Regions from separate parts of the Sporosarcina sp. resist genome, predicted to be linked through region 1. Evidence: riboswitches for the same ligand, from Rfam matches in the RefSeq annotation. Region 1 holds a riboswitch; the other holds the start of a gene.
What was found. A riboswitch is a leader RNA that binds a small molecule or an ion and turns the genes downstream of it on or off. The one in region 1 is predicted to bind thiamine pyrophosphate.
Positions count from the first base shown of each region.

Region 1 (6,213 bases):
ATCTATGATGAAAACGCGGATGCATATATCACTGAACTCAAAGCCCTTCATGAAGAAATCGTGGAGAAAATGAACAAGATCCCAGAAGAACGACGGATACTCGTGACGAGTGAAGGTGCGTTCAAATACTTCTCCAAAGCGTATGATTTTAATGCAGCCTACATTTGGGAAATCAATTCACACCATGAAGGAACACCTGAACAGCTGACAACTATCATTGCAACTATCAACGAGGAAAAGGTTCAAGCATTATTTTTAGAAACAAGTATCGATCCACGTAGCATGGAGATGGTATCAAGGGAAACGAATGTGCCGATTAAAGGGAAAATCTTTACGGACTCTCTAGGGAAACCTGGTGATGATGGCGATACGTATGTGAAAATGCTAAGATGGAACGCAGACATGATTTATAGTGGTTTGAATCAATAACAAAATGATGAAGCAGCCAGGACTTTTTACTTCAAAAGTCCTGGCTGCTTTTTGGAGGAAATGGTTGTGTCGGTGATAACGCAATCCATGGCGGTGATAACCTCGTTTGAGTCGGTGATAATACAATCCATAACGGTGATAAACTCAGTATAAGCTTGTTTTTTGTTAGTCCATATTAATGAAAATCCCATCAAGATTTGCTTCGTTTTTCAATAAACCGGTTTCTGTCATCCAATCGGCAGTTGCTTGCCATGCCTGTTCATCCTGCTCACCAAACGTACCAGGTGCTGTCATTTTCGGAAGAAGAATCGAAAGTGACTCTCTTTCAACAACCTCGACGAGTGGGAAATTCGCTTCATCCTGGTATTTTAGCAAGATAGACAGCGCTTCTTCAGGATCTTTCTCCATATCATCAAAGGCTCTTCCGGCAGCGCGCCAAAATGCTTCGATGTTCTTTTGGTCTTTCTTCCAGGTATCGTCACTTGTCACAACAATAAGTTCATAAAACGAAGGTATTTCGAAGTCTGTCGGGTCAATATAGCCTGTTGGAAATCCTTCATATTCAAGTAGCGGTACTTCATGATTAATATATGCCCCGATAACAGCGTCTGCTTTTTTTGAAATCAATGCAGAATTTAATTCAAACCCCACATCGACCATGTTTACTTTACCGTAGTCTGCACCATCTGCTTTCATCATTGTTTCTAGTATTGCTTCGTTCAAAGGGATTCCTGAATAGCCTACAGTTTTTCCTTCTAGATCTTTTGGTGACTCGATACCACTTTCTTTTAAAAATGCTACGTGATTCAATGGCGAACGAACGAGAACGCCGACGGATTTAATGCCGATATTCTGTTCAGACTTTGCAATTATAACGTCAGGCTGATAGGTGATGCCCATAGTCACTTTTCCTGCTGCTGCAAGGTTAATAGGATCAGTCGGACTTGCGGGGAACTTGATATCCAGTTCAATGCCTTCATCTTTGAAATAACCTTTTTCCTCCGCAACATAAAGGAAGCTATGTACAGCATTAGGATACCAATCAAGCATGATACTTACCTTTTCTGTTTTTTCATTAGTATTGCACGCGCTGAGCAATAGAATTAGCGCAATACTTGTAAGTGATAATGTGATTTTCTTCAATTTTTAATCCTCCATTTTAACGTTCGATTTTCAATAATGGTCACGCAGATGAATAGACCGATTCCGACGGCACTCAGTACAAAGATGGGTGCGAAAACAGCTGCACCATCGAACTGCGTCATCATACGCCTACTGAAGTAACCAAGGCCTGCCTGCGCGCCTAACCATTCTCCGATTGCAGCGCCAATTACACTTAGTGTCACAGCGACTTTCATTCCAGAAAAGAAATGAGGGAGGGCAGTTGGTACGGAATATTTATAGAAAATATCCTTTTTTGAAGCACCCATCGTCAAAAAAAGTTCTTGTATATCTTTTTTTCCTGACGATAAACCATCGAATGTATTCACTGTTATCGGAAAAAATGTGATGAGCACAGTAACAGCAACTTTGCTCCAAATTGTGTAACCAAACCACAGTACAAAAATAGGTGCAAGCGCAATAATAGGAACCATTTGAGATGCAATGAGAATTGGATAGAGCGCTTTTCGTATGCCTGGACGGGAAGACATTAGCACTGCAATTGCTGTTCCTGAAATAATCGAAATGGCTAGGCCGATAATAATCGTCATCAAAGTAACCGGTAGATGTTTCAACAATAATACTTCCCTCAGTTCCCAAAAACGTATAAAAATTTGTATAGGGGAAGGGAGAATGAACGCTTTACCGTAAAGGCGTGCACCCAACTCCCAGATACTTAGAAATCCTGCAATGATTACTAAGGAAGCCGTATTTTTCACAGCGAAACCTCACTTCTGAGCTTGCCGATAAGCAGTTCTTTTAGCTCGAGCATTTCAGCGCGATGTAAATCGTTTCTTATTCGAGGTCTTTCAAGAGGCACTTCGATTTCCACGAATGAAGTGACAGGTTTGTTTTGCAACAGAAAAATACGGTCTGACAGAAACAGTGCTTCCTCTACGTCATGTGTGATGAAAAGGACAGTTGATTTGCGCTTTTCCCACAGATTGATTAGCCACTCTTGCATAGCCAGTCGGGTGATGGCGTCGAGTGCTGAAAACGGTTCATCCAACAATAGTAGGGAATTGCCAGAAAGAACAGCGCGTAAGAAAGCGACGCGCTGCTTCATTCCACCCGAAAGTTCTCCTGGATAGTTATCCTCTGTTCCACCAAGACCGAACTCTTGTAATAATGGTTGTACTTGTTCCTTGGCGGCCTTCTTATCTAATCCGGCTACTTCAAGCGGAAGACATGCATTTTCTAAAATGGTTCGCCAAGGCAGTAACAAATCTTGTTGTGGCATATAGCCGACCTTTCCAAGGCGCTGAGTATTTGGATTCCCTTCAAGAGAAATGGTACCCCCTGAGGGTTCATCTAATCCGGTTACAAGACGAAAAATCGTACTTTTACCGGAACCGCTAACACCAATTATCGAAATAAACTCACCGGGAAGAATGTTGAATGACAGATTATCGAGTATGCTGTTGCCTGATTGGTACGTGAATGAAACACCGTCAAACGATAGCATTTATCATTTCAACTCCAGGCCACATTTGTTTTGTATTTGCCATATCCCAAAACATATATTCATAACGAGTTGTATTGAGGAAAATCTCCTCGAGCTTTAACAGTTCATGCTCCGGTTTTCCTTCTGCTGATTTGTTCATTAAATCAATACACCAGCCCGCAAGTTCCTTGAATTCATCCGAAGAATACATCTGAATCCAATCGCCATATAACGAGTGATCGGCAGCACCTGGAATAGCATTTAGCTCCTTACCGATTTCCCAGTAACTCCATGCGCAAGGAAGCAGAGCAGCCATCACTTCCGCAACCGTTCCATTTTGACAGACGTGTAACATGTAGTGCGTATACGCAAGTACAATTGGTGACGGCTTAGCGTTTTCAAGTTCCTGTTCAGAAATGCCGAACCGCAGTGCGTAGCTTCGATGCAGGGCCATTTCCTTGTTCAGCGTCCCATCGAGTAGTGTCGCGAATTTGCCCATCGTTTCCAAGTCGTCGGCTTTTACAGCCCCGATCGCAAACAGTTTTGCATAATCAATCAAATACAAGTAATCCTGTACCATATAAAACCTGAATTTATCCGGATCAAGCGTCCCATCGCCAATTCCTTGTACGAACGGATGGCTATGATTCTGTCTCCAGATTGGTAACGTCTTTTCTAACAAACGGTCAGTGAACTTCATGATTCCAACACTCCCTTTGTATTCTTGAAAACCAAAAAACCCACTCCTTGAAGAAGAAGTGGGTTGTAGACAATCAAAAGTATCCCGGAAAATAGACCGGCAGAATTATTGTGTCAGCACCTCTTCCTTACGCTGGTATTAACCAGTTCAAGTTATAAGGGTCAAGGCACATGCCTCTCTCAGCTCTGTTAGAGCACCCCTAGCGGTGGATCATATGAAATTGGACTCATCCCCATTATAAGCATATTAAAAATAGAAGGTCAACCTTAACTTTGCGAAAAGTTAGAAAGGAATGTATGTTTCCTTTTACGAGAATTATCCTGTAAAGTAGAAAGAAAAAGTGTTGAAGGGGGAAATGAATTTGAAATTTTTCCATACAGCGGACTGGCATTTAGGCAAGCTCGTTCAAGGTATATATATGACAGAAGGACAGCGTTATGTGCTTGATCAATTTGTAGAGGCAGTCGAAGAAGAGAAGCCAGATGCGGTCGTTATCGCAGGCGATTTGTATGACCGTGCGGTGCCACCTACAGAAGCGATTGCACTACTTGACGAAGTGCTTGGAAAAATTACTATGGAACTTGGAATACCTGTCCTAGCGATTGGAGGAAACCATGATAGCCCGGGACGCCTCCATTTTGGAAGCGGATTGATGCGAGTAAATGGCTACCATATTGCAGGTCAGATGACGAAAGTAATCGAACCGGTCGTTTTGTCAGATGATTACGGTGAGGTTCATTTCCATCTCGTACCATTTGCGGATCCTTCTGTTGTAAAACATTTGCACGAAGATGAAACGATTGTGAACCATAACGATGCGATGAAGAAAGTGACGGCAACTATCCGTGAACAAATGGCAGAGGGGGTCCGACATGTATTTGTTGGACATGCTTTTGTGACACCTCACGGAGAAAGTGAAAATAACACGAGTGACTCCGAACGACCGTTGGCAATTGGTGGGGCAGAATATGTGTCGGCGCATCTTTTCGAAGGATTTAATTATACTGCACTTGGCCACCTACATCAGGCACATTATGTGTTAAATGAAACAGTGCGATTTGCGGGTTCGCCAATGAAATATTCGATTTCAGAAGAACATCATAATAAAGGGTTTCTAATTATCGAACTTGATGCTGCAGGGCAGGTATCTGTTGAGAAACGGGAGTTGAAGCCAAAGCATGATATGCGGACGGTTGTAGGGACGATGGAAGATATTTTGTTGCACCCAGTAAGTGAGGATTATGTTTTTGTTAAATTGCTAGATGAGACACCGGTTTTATTCCCGATGGAAAAAGTACGGTCAGTCTATCCGAACGCGATGCATGTTGAGCGTAAAGTGCTCATGCTGACCGCAAATGCGGTTGATGAACAACGTATGGAACATGGGAAGCATGATGATTTAGCACTCTTTAAAGCATTTTACGAAGAGATGAAAGGAGAAGCGGCAGACGTAGAAACGGAGACCCTCTTTTCAGAAGTGCTCCATGAAGTTATGCACAAGGAGGGGACACAGCTGTGAGGCCAATTCAATTAATGATGACGGCATTTGGACCATATAAAGGGACGGAAACGGTCGATTTCAGGGAATTGAAAGACAATCGACTCTTCGTTATTTCAGGAGCTACTGGTGCGGGGAAAACCACGATATTTGATGGGATTTGTTTTGCGCTATATGGTCAGGCGAGCGGAGAAGATCGAACGGATAATCGTGCGATGCGAAGCGACTTCGCAGACGACGCAGTTCAAACGACCGTTGAATTGACGTTTGACATTCATAATCGAACGTACCGCATCATGCGGCAAATACCGTATGTCAAACAGGGGAACAAGTCCGAAACGTCTGCGCGCTGCGAGTTCTATGAACTGACGGAAGACGGGGAGGTACCACTTGTCGACAGGCAGATTGTATCTGAAATTAACAAGAAGGTAGAAGAACTAATCGGCTTTACACAAGCACAATTCAGTCAGATTGTTATGCTGCCGCAAGGAGAGTTCCGAAAGTTTCTAACGTCTGATACAGAAAATAAAGAAACAATCATGCGGAAAATATTTAAAACAGATAAGTACCGTGAAATAGTGGAGCAGCTAAAAGGGAAGAAAGACAGCGCACAAGCGACTCTGACGAAAGAGATGCAACAGAGCGAAGGACATATTGGACAAATAGCGACCTTACTGCCCGAGCGTGAGTCATCGGTCTTTACTGTTCTGGCGAATGAACATTACAATGTGAATCAAGTCGTTCAAGGATTAGAAGAAGAATTTGCGTTTTATCAAGACAAGACGGTTGTTGTTAAAAAGAGTTATGACGAAGTTTATGCAAAACATACAAAAATGCAAGAAATGTACCAGGCTGCGAAAAGTATGAATGAACGTTTTATTGAACTACGTCAAAAAGAATTATCGTTAAATAAGTTAACGGAACAGTTGCCAATTGTGGTACAAAAAGAGCAACAAATAGCCGACGCAGAGCGAGCTGTTT
Region 1 covers NZ_CP060287.1:1,651,421-1,657,633, forward strand. Annotated here, with positions in the region: gene H7992_RS08370 (metal ABC transporter substrate-binding protein) at 1-429, shown strand, start outside; gene H7992_RS08375 (ABC transporter substrate-binding protein) at 595-1,572, opposite strand; gene H7992_RS08380 (ABC transporter permease) at 1,569-2,309, opposite strand; gene H7992_RS08385 (ABC transporter ATP-binding protein) at 2,306-3,055, opposite strand; gene tenA (thiaminase II) at 3,042-3,734, opposite strand; TPP riboswitch at 3,842-3,945, opposite strand; gene H7992_RS08395 (exonuclease SbcCD subunit D) at 4,096-5,253, shown strand; gene H7992_RS08400 (AAA family ATPase) at 5,250-6,213, shown strand, end outside.

Region 2 (6,213 bases), 350 kb from region 1:
TCGGAATGGATTGCGGAAAGTGTGAATACAAATCCTGTAGTCATACGAAGAATAATTGGTAAACTAAGAAATGCAGGACTTATTCAAGTTCGGCAAGGTCTTGGGGGAGCTACGCTTCAAAAACCTTTAAAAGATATTACTTTACTCGATGTGTACAGAGCAGTCGAAGTCGTGGAAGAAGGCGAACTTTTTCAATTTCATGAAAAACCAAATCCAAATTGCCCGGTTGGCGCCAACATTGAGGCAGTTCTTGAGCTGATTTTACTTCGAGCTCAAGAAGCGATGGAATCTGTGTTACATGAAATTACGATGGAAGAATTAGTATCGGTATTAACACAAAAAATCGGATAGTTCATTCGATTTTTTAGCCGTCGCTGTAACTGTAACCATTACAGTTACAGTTGGATTAATTATATCCAATGGCTTCAAATCACTAGGCGTGCATTATTTTATGTGCATAAAAAAACTAATTTACTGGAGGATTTAAACATGAAAATTGGAATTATCGGAGCTACAGGAAAAGCAGGAAGCCTTATTGTAAAAGAAGCGAATGACCGTGGACACGAAGTAACAGCTATCGTTAGAAATGCAGCAAAACTAACTGAAGAAAATGTTGTCGCCCTCGAAATAGATATATTTGATCTACAAGCTGAAGACCTTCGTCAATTTGATGTTGTTGTAAATGCATTCGGTGCTCCTGCAGGACAGGAACATCTTCATCTAGATGCCGGAAGAGAGTTAATAGAGGCGTTTGAAGGCGCTCCAGAAACAAGATTAATTGTTGTAGGTGGCGCGGGAAGCTTGTTTGTAGATGAAGCAAAAACCATCCGTCTAATTGACACACCGGAATTCCCTGAAGAATACTTTGCAACTGCTTCCAATCAAGGAAAGAACTTAGAAGACCTGCAAAAGACGAGTGGAGTTAAATGGACATTCATTAGCCCAGCAGCATTCTTTAATCCTGAAGGAAAAAGAACGGGTTCGTATCAAAAAGGAAAAAACAATTTAATCGTGAACTCAAAAGGTGACAGCTATGTAAGCTATGCTGACTATGCAATTGCAGTTCTTGATGAAATCGAAAATCCTCAACATATAAATGAACGTTTCACCCTTGTTTCTGAAGCGGAATAACTTAGTTTTAGGAGATGAGAACAATGCAAACAGAAACTAGGAAACCCGGAATTGAAATTGGAATATATACATTTGGGGATCTTGGTCCAGATCCCCTAACTGGAAAAACAATAAGTATTCAACAGCGCCTTCATGAAGTATTGGCTATTGGAAAGCTGACTGAAGAAGCCGGACTTGATATTTTTGGTGTCGGTGAGCATCACCGCTTAGACTATGCCGTATCAGCTCCGCCAGTTGTTCTGGCGGCAGTGGCACAAAACACGAAGCGTATTAAATTGACGAGTGCAACGACTGTTTTAAACACAGTCGACCCTGTTCGCCTATTCGAGGATTTTGCTACACTCGATTTAATTTCGAATGGTCGCGCTGAGATTATTACAGGTCGTGGTGCATTCGTTGAATCTTTTCCGTTATTCGGTCATGACTTAAACAATTATGACGAACTGTTCGATGAAAACATACGACTGCTTCAAGAATTGAATACCAATGAAATCGTCAATTGGAATGGGTCATTCCGTTCGCCTTTAACTAATTCTATGATTGCCCCGCGCCCTGTTCAAAATAAACTGCCGCTTTGGGTTGGTGTAGGTGGAACACCTGATAGTGCAATACGAGCTGGAAAACTTGGAACTGGTTTAGCATTAGCTATCCTTGGTGGGGATCCAATTCGTTTCAAACCACTTGTTGATTTGTATCGCCAAGCTGGCATAAGTGCCGGACATCGTTTAGAGGATTTAAAAGTGGCTGTAACAGGACATACGTATATAACAAAGACATCCCAACAAGCGAAAGACGAATTTTATCCTTACTATGCAAATTATTGGGGATATGTGAACAAACAACATGGAATGATTACGAGAATATCCCGCTCTGATTTCAATTATATGGCCAGTCCCGAAACCGGATTATTTGTCGGCAGCCCTCAGCAAATAATTGAGAAGATTCTCCACCAACACGAACTATTTGGACATCAACGATTCATTGCACAAATGGATATCGGCGGCTTGCCGTTTTCTAAAGTCGCAGCGAGTATTGAAATGTTAGCAACACAAGTAGCTCCGATCGTTCGGCGTGAAACGGCTCGTTAAGGTATCTCATAATAATCTATCTGGAAACATAGAAATCAATTGATACCGTATAAGTAATAGCTTCACTTATTTATATGTTGAAACACATGACTGCTTACTTTTGTGATAAAACACTAGAAGCCTTATGTACATGTGCTTTTGAATCGCTTTGGACTGAACGACTACTGCACCATTATCGGCATTTCTTGCAGCGTAGGATGCGACTTTGTCGCATCCTACGCTGCTTTTTCGTTAATTGTATGGGGGCCCTTCGTCCGCCGCTCTTCAAAGGTACAGCTACACTAAGTTCTGATGCTTTTGGGAACGAGTGAATAACTACATTCCTATCCATAAAGGGGCAGCCAAAGATGCAATTTTGGCTGCCTAATCCCACTCTATAGTATTTCCTTTTTGTATTTTAGAAAGGGTCACTTTCTATATGGCATCACATTGTTACTTGTATGATTTTTGCCAAAGTAAGTAAGGAAAGCTTGTTAAATGCAGCAGAGTGCCCGAAATTTCATCTTCGGGCACTTGCAACTTTTATAGAAAGGTAGTTATTCTTCCATCTTCCAAAGTAGTTGCATTTTCCACTTAAACATTGTAGGTATGTGGTGGACAGTTAGTTGTAACAGGATTACCGAAAAGAGTGTAGCTGGCATTTCCAGCCACATTTAACCCGCGGTAAAGGTGTTGTAATCATTTCGTCCAAAGCTAGCCGCAAATGTACAAGTCAAACGTAGACTTTTAAGCTTTTCTTAAGGTTTAGGCTGTCCCTTGTAAGGCGCCTTCGCTTAGTTTATATAGGCATCCATTTGTTCAACATGTAACAGTTTAATAGTAGTAGATGAATGGGGAGATTACTTGCACTCCTATTTTTTCGTATTACACCACTCATTTATAAATAACATAAGCGTCTTGGTAAATACCACTAATTCTTCAATGTTTATCTTTTCATCGACAGAATGTGCCTCTTCCAACTTTCCAGGACCGTAGATAACAGTTGGAATTCCTGCTGCTCCTAGCCAGCCCGCATCTGTTACTGATCTCGACATACCAATTATTGCAGGACTTTTTTCGGTTTGTTCATGACAATGCGCAAGAAGTTGAACAGCTGCATGGTCCGCATTCATTTCAAGCGCCGGAAATATTTCTCCACGTTCTTCAATCATTGATTTTCCACCCCAGCGAAAGTGAATGGGATTTTCTCTTAACCACGTGTCTGCTTTTGCTACATGGTTCAAATGCTCTTCGATTTCTTTTGTTACAGATTGATAGGTTTCATTCGGATAGAAATGAACGGTGATCCAGAGCCGACATTCATCCGCCACAAAAGCTGCATGCCTTCCTCCTTCTATAACTGCTGGATTAATAGTAGTGGTGCCAGGCGCAAAACCCGGATATTTTTTTGTCACAGCCCAGTGACGTTCTAAATCTTGTAATCCAGCAATAACCTTCATCATCTTTTCTATCGCACTAGCCCCATTAACCGAACCGCCTGCATGAAGCATACTCATCCTCATTGCATCATGGAAAACTTCCTTACTTTTAATCGTTATCCAGCCGGTAATCACACCACCCTGACCATGGATTTGACGATCACTGCCATCGACTACAAGTGCAAAGTCTGCTGTATAGCCTTTTTCCATACATGAAAGTGTTCCAGCCTCTCCCGCTTCCTCCCCAATGACAGTCTGAATTTGCAAATCACCTTTCAGTTCCACACCTAGTTCGTTTAATAATTTAACGGCTAGTAAAGTCGCCGCTACTGCACCTTTCATATCGGATGTTCCTCGCCCATATGCGTTGCCATCTTTAGTCGTTAGTTCAAAGACAGGCACAGTCCACTCTGTTTCATCCCCCACTTCCGCAACGTCTATATGTCCATTAATGATTAGGCTGTTATACAGGTTTCCATCCGTTCCCTTTTTAACGCCTACAACGTTCGGGTCGCCAGGAAATACATCCCAACTAACCGTTTCAAATTTTTCTTGTGCTAAAAAATCTTGAATATACCGCTGTACGCCTGTTGTATTTCTTGCCGGTGGACTAACTGTCGGGAAACGAACGAGGTCCGCTAGCAATTGCACTAACTCCTCTAGACGTTCATCAACTAGGTTACTAATTTTATTTTCCATTTTACTCATCCATCCCTTATCTATATTTTTGGTAGGTGAATCTATATACGTTGTAATAAAGAATTCCATTGAATTCACTACGGCGCTAGCCCTTGTAATGCGCCTTCGCGCAGTTCACTATCTTTATTTCATTTGTTCAACATATATACACTGGAACAGAAAACAGCCGCTTTCCATAATCGGAAGGCGGCTGTTTTCTACGTATATAAAGACATTGAGTGTAGAGTTTCAGCTGCTTCCCTACGCTAGTATGAACTAGATCAGGTTCGAAGGGTTTACATCTATGATGTGTCTCAGCCTAAACGGCTCCCCTAGCAGTATCTATTTAGTTTTTTCTTCTTCACAATGCATCTGTTCTTTCTTCCCCTTTAGGAAGATAGTTCGATAAGTCGATATCACGTAACCCGTTCTTTATTTTAGTTGTGTAACCTAAATTTTCATTCGATAAAAACGAAGCTTTTGAAGCAATCATTTCTTCTAATAAAGGCAAATACGTCGGATCAATATCTTTCCAAAGTTTGTACGAATTTATTAAATCCTCTAAAGTCAGATGCTTGTAATCATCGCCTTTATAGTCACGTAATGCGGAAATACGATACCAAATATCGCCATTATCACGAATCCAATCATCTTTATCCGCTACAATCGCTGTTTGTATAGCCTGCGCTGTATCTAAATACTTCTGATCACCGAACTCATTATAAGCCATGAGTAAAACGTTCATACCGCCCAACACATGATTCATAGAGGCATGTGTCGTTACTTGCTGTGCAATCGGGAAGTAATCCGCGATGTAGTAAGACTCGTCATTCACAGGAATGACGTTTCCTTTACTTTTTTGTGAGACTAGTAAGTCAGCATAATTACGCAATGGCTCTTTCGCATTCTCAATTCCAAAATCAGCACCACTATTATAGTAGAAAAGCGCGATTTGCTCATTAAAACGTGTATCAATGAATGGAGCTGTAATGTCATATAAATCTTTCAAATAGGTGCTTGTAACTTCTGTTTCCCAATAATCTTTGTCACCTTTGAAATTCTTCAAGTTAACAAATGAGTTGTAAATTAAGTTCTCAAAATAACGATCCTCTTGCTCATTATATAAAACCAGCGCACGATCTTCTTTTAATAGAAGTAAGTTCCGCCCATATCCTTGCCCTGTATTAGGCATTGGCTCTGTGGTTATCGCCATTTTATTGTATGGGCCACCCGCCGTGTACCAATTATTACGTTTTTTATAATACTTAGCTGACTCAAGCATCCAGCTCTCCATATTCTCTTCATTCGCAAATAATTGGTCATCCGCATTCATATACCACTGATCTACAATGTCATTGCCTTTTGAATTTAACGTATGCACAGATAATAATGTTGTTCCAACCTGAGCATAAGACAGTGCCTCTTTTTCACCGAGCAATTGACGCATGTAACTGTAGCCATCATTCTCATACTCTAATGACAATTGCTTTGACAAATAAGACTGACCAACCATCCGCTCCTTCACTGATCCATCTAGCTTCACAAATTGGAGTAAACCTGTCGGATAGGATGTTGTGTCACTGCCAAAAACGTCTTTATCATTACGTTTAATCTTGTATTTATCATAACGGTTTAGCTCAAATGAAGCCACTTCATTTTCTTTTTGAATGACATCTACTGTTACAGCAGATTCAGTAGGGTTAATGATTTTCGAAAATAAGAAGTAATCGCCATTATCAAATGAACGAACCGTTAACTCAATGGTCGCACCTTCTATACCGATGTCATAAGTGTAAATATTATCTCGTGAAAATGAGTTATCGATTCTCGTATGATTCGTGAAAAGTATATTCTCTGTCGATCTTAGGTAAATCGGATGTTCATCAAATGACACCTTC
Region 2 covers NZ_CP060287.1:1,303,438-1,309,650, reverse strand. Annotated here, with positions in the region: gene H7992_RS06505 (Rrf2 family transcriptional regulator) at 1-351, shown strand, start outside; gene H7992_RS06500 (NAD(P)-dependent oxidoreductase) at 490-1,131, shown strand; gene H7992_RS06495 (LLM class flavin-dependent oxidoreductase) at 1,155-2,219, shown strand; gene H7992_RS06490 (acetylornithine deacetylase) at 3,071-4,345, opposite strand; TPP riboswitch at 4,557-4,659, opposite strand; gene H7992_RS06485 (S-layer homology domain-containing protein) at 4,677-6,213, opposite strand, start outside.
Region 2: linked by a shared signal. The riboswitch ahead of H7992_RS06490 (acetylornithine deacetylase) and the one ahead of tenA (thiaminase II) in region 1 are both predicted to bind thiamine pyrophosphate.